DNA from 3 places in the Ferrimonas pelagia genome. Region 1 is predicted to be linked to each of the others. Evidence: predicted binding sites of a transcription regulator. Region 1 holds the regulator's gene; each other region holds the start of a gene.
The links. The regulator sigma-54, encoded in region 1, starts transcription at its own class of promoters, with help from an activator protein. The targets are predictions, from matches to a motif close to GTTGGCACGNNNNTNGNNT.
Positions count from the first base shown of each region.

Region 2: a site for sigma-54 is predicted at 914-932, ahead of ABEA08_RS03230 (DUF2884 family protein). Genes of this name have one in related genera too.
Region 3: a site for sigma-54 is predicted at 1,682-1,700, ahead of ABEA08_RS12860 (flagellar assembly protein T N-terminal domain-containing protein). Genes of this name have one in related genera too.

Region 1 covers NZ_BAABJZ010000105.1:18,140-21,625, forward strand. The annotation lists gene lptC (LPS export ABC transporter periplasmic protein LptC) at 1-3, shown strand, start outside; gene lptA (lipopolysaccharide transport periplasmic protein LptA) at 62-589, shown strand; gene lptB (LPS export ABC transporter ATP-binding protein) at 586-1,320, shown strand; gene ABEA08_RS20240 (RNA polymerase factor sigma-54) at 1,382-2,878, shown strand; gene hpf (ribosome hibernation promoting factor) at 2,899-3,186, shown strand; gene ptsN (PTS IIA-like nitrogen regulatory protein PtsN) at 3,186-3,486, shown strand, end outside.
Region 2 covers NZ_BAABJZ010000006.1:301,643-305,128, forward strand. The annotation lists gene glsB (glutaminase B) at 1-830, shown strand, start outside; gene ABEA08_RS03230 (DUF2884 family protein) at 974-1,777, shown strand; gene ABEA08_RS03235 (LysR family transcriptional regulator) at 1,890-2,831, shown strand; gene ABEA08_RS03240 (DUF885 domain-containing protein) at 3,423-3,486, opposite strand, start outside.
Region 3 covers NZ_BAABJZ010000083.1:37,735-41,220, reverse strand. The annotation lists gene aqpZ (aquaporin Z) at 1-353, shown strand, start outside; gene ABEA08_RS12860 (flagellar assembly protein T N-terminal domain-containing protein) at 499-1,626, opposite strand; gene ABEA08_RS12855 (FlgO family outer membrane protein) at 1,765-2,394, shown strand; gene ABEA08_RS12850 (LPP20 family lipoprotein) at 2,391-2,834, shown strand; gene ptsP (phosphoenolpyruvate--protein phosphotransferase) at 3,452-3,486, shown strand, end outside.

The DNA.
Region 1 (3,486 bases):
TAACGGCGCCCAACGCCCGAACGCACCCACCCGCGCGATGACCAATAAGGTAAGTAACCACATGACATGTAAAAAACTTCTGGTTTGGGGCCTGTTGCTGCTGACGCCCGGCCTGCAAGCCACCGAAGCCGACTTCACTCAGCCGGTGACCGTCTCCGCCGATCGCTCCAGTGGCGATTTCACTAACCGCACGCTGGAATACATCGACAATGTGCAGATCACCCAGGGCAGCCTTAAGATCCTAGCCGATCGCCTCACCCTAGAATCCAGTGAAGACAAAAGTCATCAGGTGATGATCGCCACCGGCAACCCCGCCACCTATCAGCAGATGATGGACAACGGCTTGCTTGCCAAGGCGCAGGCCAACGAGATCCGCTATGACATCAATACTCAGGATCTGATCATGACCGGCGACGCCGAGTTGAGCCAGGAAGGCAGCTTGGTGCGCGGCGAAACCATCAGCTATAACGCCCGCCTGCAACGCCTAACCGCGCAAGGCAGCGCCGACGAGCAGATCACCACCATTTTTATGCCGACCGAGCGTAATAACGACGAACAAGAGCAACAGCAAACAGAGCCACAACCATGAGTAAGGTAAGCATTCTCAAAGCCGAACAACTGGCCAAGACCTACAGCGGACGCCAGGTCGTCAAGAGCGTTGGTTTGGAGGTCAAGACCGGTCAGATCGTGGGCCTGCTCGGCCCCAATGGCGCCGGCAAGACCACCACCTTCTACATGGTGGTCGGCCTGGTGCAAAACGACAAAGGCCGGATCAGCATTGATGACGAAGAGATCACCCTGCTGCCGATGCATTCCCGCGCCCGCAAAGGGATCGGCTACCTGCCACAGGAATCGTCCATCTTCCGCAAGCTGACCGTGTTCGATAACCTGATGGCGGTGTTGCAGACCCGTAAGGATCTCAACAAAACCCAGCGGCTGGAAAAACTCGAGCAGCTACTGGAAGAGTTCAACATTACCCATATCCGTGAAAGCCTGGGCATGGCGCTGTCCGGCGGTGAACGGCGCCGAGTCGAGATCGCACGGGCACTGGCCGCCGATCCCCAATTCATTCTGCTGGACGAGCCGTTTGCTGGGGTCGATCCGATCTCCGTGATCGACATTAAGAAGATCATCCAACACCTCAAGTTGCGCGGTCTAGGCGTCTTGATCACCGACCATAATGTGCGCGAAACTCTGGATGTGTGCGAATACGCCTACATCGTCAGCCACGGTGAAATGATCGCGCAGGGCGCACCAGAAGAAGTGCTCAACGACAAACTGGTTCGCTCCGTCTATCTGGGCGATCAGTTCAAACTCTAGTGTTGCTCCCTACCGCCCCAATACAGGGACGCCAGAGACACACAACAAGGATCGGGTACCAATGAAGACCTCCCTGCAACTAAAGCTGGGTCAGCAGTTAACCATGACGCCGCAACTGCAACAGGCGATCCGCCTGCTGCAATTGTCCACCTTAGATCTCCAGCAGGAGATCCAAGAGGCGCTGGAATCCAATCCTTTGCTGGAAAGCAGCGACGAGTTTGAACAACAGACTGAGAACAACGACAACAACACCGATGGCACGGCCAGCGACAACAACACAAGCAGCGAGACGAGCTCGGACGAGGGCTTTGAACCCACCGAGCAAGCCGCCATCGAGACACCCGAGGCCCTGTCTCAAACCGATATGTCCGACGATCTGCCACTCGACAGCACCTGGGACGACGTCTATAGCGCCGCCCCTGCCCCAATGGCCAGCGCGATACGGGACGACGACAGCCAGTATCAAGGCGAAACCAGCATGGATCTGCAAAGCCACCTGATCTGGCAGATGGAATTGACGCCGATGACCGACACCGATCGGGCCATCGCCACCACCATCATCGATGCCATCGACGAGCACGGGTACCTCACCGTCAGTGCCGAGGAGATCCTGGAAGCCCAGGGCGCCGACGAGATCGAGCTGGACGAAGTGATCGCCGTCCTCAAGCGGGTACAACAGTTTGATCCCGTTGGCTGCGCCTCCCGCGATCTGGCCGAATGCCTGCAGATCCAGCTGGCCCAGTTACCCGCAGAGACCCCATGGAAGGCAGAAGCCATTATCCTGTTACAGCAACATATGGATCTATTGGCCAACCGCGACTTTCGTACCTTGCTGCGGCGCACTAGACTCAAAGAAGATGAGTTACGAGATGCCATGGCCTTAATCCAATCACTCACTCCCCGCCCCGGCAGCAGCATCGCCGCCAGCGAGAGCCAATATGTGATACCAGACGTCTCGGTCAGCAAGAAACAGGGGCGCTGGGTCGTGGAGCTCAATCCCGATGCGATGCCAAAGCTGCGCATCAATGAGCAATACGCCGCCCTCAGTCGCGGGGCGCGCAACAATGGCGATAGCCAGTTTGTGCGCGGCCATCTGCAGGACGCAAAATGGTTTATTAAGAGCCTAGAGAGCCGAAACGACACCTTAATGAAAGTGGCCAATTGCATCGTTCAGTATCAACAAGGCTTCCTCGAATACGGCGATGAGGCCATGAAACCTATGGTACTCAACGACGTCGCCGAAGCGGTAGACATGCACGAGTCCACCATCTCCCGCGTCACCACCCAGAAGTACATGCATACCCCACGTGGGATCTTTGAGCTAAAGTATTTTTTCTCCAGTCACGTCAGTACCGACGGCGGCGGCGAGTGCTCCTCGACCGCGATCCGCGCGCTGATCAAAAAACTGGTGGCCGCTGAGAGCCCCAAGAAGCCGCTCAGCGACAGTAAGATGGCACAGCTTCTCGCGGAGCAGGGCATTCAGGTTGCACGGCGTACCATCGCCAAATACCGGGAAGCCCTCTCCATCCCCCCCTCGAACCAGCGCAAAACCCTTTAACGCGCAATGGAGGTCACCTTATGCAGATCAATCTTACCGGGCACCACGTCGACGTTACCGAAGCCTTAAGAGACTATGTGCATGAAAAATTTGAGCGATTGGAACGCCATTTCGACCACATTAACAATGTACATGTGATCCTCAATGTACAAAAATTGCAGCAGATCGCCGAAGCGAAGCTGCATCTGAATGGGGGGGAGGTGTTTGCCACCCATGAACATGAGAACATGTACGCCGCCATCGACGGTCTCGTGGACAAGCTAGACCGACAAGTAATTAAACATAAAGAGAAAATTTCCAGGCACTGATGGAGATAACAACAATACTCTCGCCGGAGCGTACCCGCTGTGTTGCGCCCGGCCTCAGCAAAAAGCGGGCGCTGGAGATGATCAGCGAATTGGCTGCCAGCCAGTGCCCAGAGCTGCCTCAACACGAGCTGTTCGAAAGCCTAATGGCCAGGGAAAAAATGGGCAGCACCGGCATAGGCAAAGGGATCGCCCTGCCGCACGGACGGCTGGGCCGCATCAAACACCCGATCGCCGTGCTGCTCAAGTGCGCTCAACCCATTGAGTTTGACGCCATCGATCAGCAACCGGTCGATCTGCTGT
Region 2 (3,486 bases), on a different contig from region 1:
AGCTTGCAAAGGTGCCCAGCCAAAAGCTGGGCATCGCTGTCTGTACCGCTGCCGCTGGAGTGGTGGGCGCCGGTGATTACGAGGAGCCTTTCTCGATCCAGAGTATCTCCAAGGTGTTTGCCTTGGTTCAGGCCATGGGCCTGTACGACGAGAAGGAGTTGTGGAGTCGGGTCGGCAAAGAGCCCTCAGGTAATCCGTTTAATTCCCTGGTGCAGCTCGAGTTTGAGAAGGGGATGCCGCGTAACCCGTTTATCAACGCTGGCGCTTTGGTGATCAGCGACATGCTGCAAAGTCGCTTGAGTGCACCACGACATACGCTACTTGAACTGGTGCGTGAGTTGGCGGGTAACCCCCATATTATTTCCGATAAGTTAGTGGCGGCGTCGGAGTATCAGCACAGTGCTCGCAATGCGGCCATTGCGTATTTGATGAAGTCATTTGGCAATTTTGACAATGACGTGGATGAGGTACTGAAAACCTATTTCAGCACCTGCGCCATCCGGATGAGCTGTGCCGATCTGGCCCGTGCTCTGTTCTTTCTGTGTAATAAAGGCGGCCGGTTGGATCAAAACAACATGCTGTCAGAAAAACAGAACCGACAGGTTAATGCCTTGCTGGCAACGTCGGGATTGTATGATGGCTCCGGTGAGTTCGCCTATCGGGTTGGCATGCCGGGTAAGAGCGGGGTCGGTGGCGGCATTATCGCGGTCGTGCCCGGTGAGATGAGCATCTGTGTCTGGTCGCCTGAGCTGGACGGCAGTGGCAACTCGGTGGCGGGGGTGGCGATGCTGGAGCAGTTAGCCAAACGACTTGGCCGCTCTATCTTTTAGTCATTCAGACCAAGGCTTGGTGAGATCCCCTAATCCACCAAGCCTTTTTTGTATCTATTGAATATAAAACAGGTGCTTATAGATCTGGCATGAAATTGGCTTTAATGACATCAGTTTGATCTCGACTTACAAGGATGCGCTTCATGTTACGTACGGTATTTGCTTCGATATTACTTCTGGCCTCGACGGTATCGGCCCAGGAGTGGGGTCTGAGTGTCGATCGCTGCGATCTGACCATTAATCATGGCATCGAGGTGGATCACGCTCGTTTGTTGATCAGCGATAACGACAAAACCCTGTATCGCTTCGAGGACGATCGGCTTTGGGTTGAGGGGGAGGAGGTGCGCCTTGACCGTGAGCAGCGATTGGCGCTGCAGTCGTATCAATTGCAGCTGCTCAATAATGCCGAGCAGTTGGTGGGCGTGGTTGATGAAGCCCTGGGCTTGGCTGGGACAGCCTTGGATGAGGTGTTCGGTGAGCTGGCGGGTCTGGGTATTGAAAACGAGAGCATGGGCCAGCTGATGAGCTCGGTGCAGCAGCACATTCAATCATCGATGGTGACCGAGCGTGGCGGCTATCGATTGAACTCGGATTCCATCGATAACGTTGGCGATAAGATCGATGATGCCGTATCCAAAGAGGTAGAGCAGGCGATCACCGCTTCGATGGGCAATATGCTGGTGATCATCGGCCAGGCGATGGCGGGCGGTGAGGGCAGCTTTGAGCAGAGGATGGAGTCCTTTGGCCAGTCGATGGAGCAGATGGGCCAACGCTTGGAAGCGAAGGTGGAAGCGCAGGCCAGTCAGATCGAAGCGAAAGCCGAGCGAATGTGCGATGAATGGAAAGCGCTTGGGGAGTTGGAAGCGGATGTGCAGCGGTTGATCCCTCAGCTCAATGCGTTCGATGTGATCGTTCATGGTGATCCAGATCTGGCTTGGTTGCGCTAAATTGATATAAATCGAGCAATAAGCGGATGTTTAGCGGCGATGTTGATCATCGCCGCTTTTCTTTTGCCTCGCGAACGGGTTCAATATCGCCCGGGTCAAAGGGGAAATGTAGATGCGTGAATTATTAGAACCAATTGTGATCTTTACTCATGTGGTAAGGGCGCAGGGCTTTTCGGCAGCCGCGCGAAAATTGGGGATCTCAAAGTCGAAGGTAAGCAGCCAGATCAGTCAGCTTGAGCAGCGTTTGGGGGTGCAGTTAGTTCAGCGTACCACCCGCAGTCTGAGTCTGACCGAGAGTGGTGAGCTGTTGTATAGCCACGGAGAGGGCTTATTGAAGGATCTGGATCAGGCGGTGGCCAGCGTGCAGAGCTTGCAGCGTGAGATCCGCGGCGTGTTGCGCGTGGGGATCACCCAGGCGTTTGGCTCGAAGCACCTGATGCCACTGATCCCTCAGTTTATGGCGGAGCATCCCGAGCTGGAGCTGGAGATCAGCTTCTTGGATCATAAGGTGGATGTGGTCGCAGAGGGGCTGGATCTGTTGCTCACCATGTCTGAGCAGTTGCCGTTGGGGATGGTCGCCCGGCCGGTAATGAACTGTCGCTTTGCGCTGGTAGCGTCGCCGGAGTATCTGGCTAAGCATGGCGTGCCTTACCATCCGGAGCAGCTTGCTGAGCATAACTGCTTGGTTTATAAGAGCGAGTGGTATGAGCACACTGTATGGGAGTTTGTCCGCGGTGAAGACAACTGTGAGATCCGAGTGCAAGGCAACTATCGGGTTGATGATGCGCCTGCGCTGAAAGAGGGTGCCAAGCAGGGGTTGGGGATCGTCTATCTGGCGACCTATCTGCTGGAAGAGGAGCTGCAAAGTGGTCAGTTGGTGCAGTTGCTGCCCGATTGGGAGCTGAATCATCAATTAGCACTGCAGGCGGTGTACCCGCGCAGACAGCATCTGGCTCCAAAGGTGCGCGCCTTTGTGGATTTTGTCCGTGACCATTTTGGTGGCAGTAAACGCTGGGACCTTGGCAGCATGATGGCAAACCGAAATCACCAGTGACAAGAATCATTGTTCTCTATAGAGGACAGTTAACGGCGTGTTAATGCTGTTGTTTTGCTAAATGCATGATAATAGTGGAATTGAGTGGTCGACTGAGTGTCCAGTTGTTACGGTTGGTTGTTGTAACTATGTAACCTTGACCAAAACGAGTGCTTGTCAGTAGAGCAGAAGTGGATAGAATGCAAATCGTCAAATGAAGGAAACGATTGAGCAGGATTGACCCCTCTGCCCAATCTAACCGGTCTGAATTGTTTGGCATGCAAGTCGTTGAGTTTCTCGATGCGCTTGTTTGGATTGTTAGGATCCAACATCTGGACTTTCAGCCCCGGCGATCACCGGGGTCTTTTTCAGAAAGAAACACGCTCCGTACCCGACGCGACATTAAGATCGCAGGAGTGAACACGCTCTACCCTAGGCAACACCAAAGATTGCAGGAGCATGACCACGACCCATACAGCACTAAGACTGGCGGCGTGGAAGCACTGGCGATGGGCCGCGGTGAAAAAAATGAATAAGCCCAATGAAAAATAAGAAAATTGGAGGACCTTGGGTCCTCCATTTTTTTTCGACGTGTGCTTGCTTAGGGGAGCATTAGAGCTGTATCCGCTCCGATCCCCATTGCGCCACCTGCTGCTCCAATATATCCAGGGGTAAT
Region 3 (3,486 bases), on a different contig from region 1:
ATGGCTATGGTACGCATTCTCCGGGTGGGTATTCGTTGGCGGCGGCGCTGGTGTGCGAGGTGGTGATGACGGCGCTGTTTCTGGTGGTGATCATGGGGGCGACGGATGAGCGGGCGCCGGCGGGCTTTGCGCCTTTGGCCATTGGCTTGTGTTTAACCTTGATCCACCTTATCTCCATTCCAGTGACCAATACCTCGGTCAATCCGGCGCGGAGCACGGGGGTGGCAGTTTATGTCGGGGATTGGGCGCTGTCGCAGCTGTGGCTGTTTTGGTTGGCGCCGATCGCCGGTGCGATGATCGGCGCTTTGTTGTATCGAATGATCAGCCCGGCGCCGGCTGCGTCGAACGGTTGAGTCGATTGTCCGGTCTGTGAGCCGGGACAACGGCGCTTTGGCCTCGGTCAACGAGGTCGTTATCGCGAACGGTGATCTCGCTCGTTCTGGGCTTGATCACCGTTCGCCGCATTGCTGGGCACTCACTTCTGGCGGCGCGCTGGGATCAACGGCTGGCGCGCTCGACCCAATCGCCGATCTGGACACCGGTCATGGCGCCATCCCCTTGAATGCGTGCACGGGCGGACTCGGGGCGGACTTGTTCGAGGATGAGGGTGACGCGGCTCGCTTCGCCCCAGTGTTGTCCGCTGAGCTCACGCTGCTGCACCAGCTGCAGTCGGTCGCCGGGGCGGACGCCGTTACGTAGGCCTAGATCGAGGATGGCGGTGTCGTGCTCGAGCCGGGTGATCCGCCCTTGCAGCGGTTGGCAGGTGAGCAGTCCGTCGAGATCGGCGATGATATCCATGCCGAGGCGACGCAGTTCGGCGCCAAAATCCGAGGCCCAGAAGCGCTCTGTGGCGGTATCGGCCATCTCTTGACGTTTGTATTCCCAGGCAGCTGCGCTGCGGTAGCGCTGCTGCCAGACTCGCTCGCCACTGAAGGCGTCGTACAGTCGCGCTTCGATGGCGATGGTGCGTGTGGCATCGCGTTCTATGTAGCCAAACAGTTTGTCGGGACGATCGACGCTGAGATCGTCGATGATCAGGTTCAAGATATATTGACTGCCCTCTTGCTCACCCAGGCTCATGATCCAGTCGGGTTGGGGCGAGAGCAGATCGAGGCGCAGATCGTCTCGGGCGCTGGCGAAGGCGTTGCGGGATTCGCCGCTGATGGCGTTGGCGAGCAGGCGGACGAAGGCGCCGTCCAGCTCGTAGAGGCCACCGGGCACCAATTGTTCCCGATAGCGCACCTGAGCGCGGGGCAGGGTGATGGCGGCGCGGCCGACCAGCCCCTGGCATTGATTGTCGCTGGCCGATTCGAGCTCAACCAGCAGCTCAACGGAGTAGATATCCCCTTTGCGATGCTCGGAGAGCAACTCCATGGAGCGCACTTGGCTGCGGCTTTGCCAGCTCACTTGCTCCTGCTCCAGCACGCCGTTTTGGCTGCTCTGGTTAAAGTCGACCATGCCGCCTTGGCTGAAGATCGCCTGGCTGAGTGCGCGATCGATGGCGCGGCGCCGTGCGTCGTCTTCGTCGTTGTTGATCACTGGGGCTTGTCCGGTGATCTCAAAGGGCAGGGCCAATACGCTGGGGCTGATCAGCAGGGCTAGGAGTAAGGCTAAGGTCGATCTCATGAGGTTGGGTAGCTTCCGCGTCGCAAGGGTCTGTTTTCTTGGGTATGGCGATTATAAGCAAGTGGTGTGCCTAAAGGTTATGGTTTTTGCGCCGATAGCCAAGGACAATAAGGCAAATTGTGTGCGGAAGGAGCAAACATGCGTTGGGTCGCAGTCTTGCTGGCGGGTTTATTGACCGCCTGTGCCCCATTTGGGGGCGAGCAACAATATTCAGGCTTTGACGATGGCGGCAAGCCTTTGCCGCCTCAAGGGGCGATCAATGCGCTGGCGGACCGCATCGCGGTCGACTTGATGCGTCATCACAGCGATAGGGACGGTGAGCCGGTGTTGGCGATCACCACGCCGGTGATGCTGGATGAGTATGAGCGCAGCAGTGCGTTCTCGCTGCAACTGGGCGAGGCGATGGTCGCGGCGCTGCACCAGCAGGGGATGCAGGTGGTGGATCTCAATGGCTCGGATCGGGTGCGTATCGGCGAGCGCGGAAATTTGTTGCTGAGCCGGGATGTCACTCAGTTGTCCAGCGAGATGTCGGTGGATCAGGTCTTGGTGGCGACCGTTGCGCGCAGTCGCGATGGGGTGCAGATCCACAGTCGGATCTTGTCCGTGGCCAACAATCGGGTGTTGTCAGCCAGTCAGGGCCAGGTGCCGTGGCAGCAGTTGCCGGCGTTTTTCCGTCCGGCGGGGTTGGTGAGTATGGAGCAGGGGCGGTTGTATCGTCATGCCGATGGTGGGCGAGGCACGGTGATTGAATGGGAGCGCGCGCAATGAAACTGTGGTTGAGTCTGGTTTTGAGTGTGCTACTGGTCGGTTGCGCGATGGATCGCCATGTGGAATATGAGCCGATCCAGCCCGACAGCTTTCCGGTGCTGACGGCCACGGGGATCGCCCCACTCTCTGCTCAGCTCGGTAACAATGATGAGGAGAAGATGCGCCGCGCGATGCGGGCGGCCAAGCTGGATGCTTACCGAGAGTTGGCGGAGCAGGTTTATGGCCAGCGGATCCAGAGCAGCAGCGTGGTGGATGAACTGGTGCTGGCGGACGACAACTTTCGTGCTCAGGTTGATGGCGTGATCCGCGGCGCGCGGGTGATCCGCAGTTATCCGGTGGGCGACAGCTATATTACCGAGATGGAGTTGGACTTTCGCACCGTGTGGGAGCTGTATCAGCAGCGGCCGCGACAGCGGATCCGTAAGGTGACCTATTACTAAGCGCATTGCTTGATCCAGAGCGGCCTCCGATGAGGCCGCTTTTTTGTTCTCGGCGTTTACTGAGGCTGAGCGCAAGCGTGGGGTTTTGTACGGAGCGTGATATGGGTCACGCGTGCTTTGTCGGGCTGGTCATTGACGCTTCGCAAAGCTGTGTAAATTCACTGGGAATAACAACGGGTAACGGCAGGATCCTTGTTGTAATTAAACAACATAACGAGCGTTTGTATCCGGCTGCGATTATTTGAGTTTGACCTCATATAAATCCAGTTTGTCTCGGCCTGGATCAAACTTTTCGAATGAAGTGGGCGCTCCGTGGCGCAGGGTAGGATAAATTCCACTTTCAGAATTTCGCGCATGCGCGGCAAACGTCGTCCGAGACTTGAGGGCGGGGTAGCAAATTGTGTAATAAATACAAAAAACGGTGCCAATAGTGTCGTCTAAATCACTGAAATTAATTCACCTTAAGCTACTGTTGCACCCATCTATATGAGTATTCCTGTGAACCGGCCGATGTAAGTGCCACCCGTGATCAAGAGAGCCTTGGAACAGGCGATCACACCAGACAGGTTAATGACGTATGCACTCAACCAATTTCAAAAACTAAGGACTTAGTACCCATGACCGTAGATAAACCGGCAGTGATCCAGCTGCT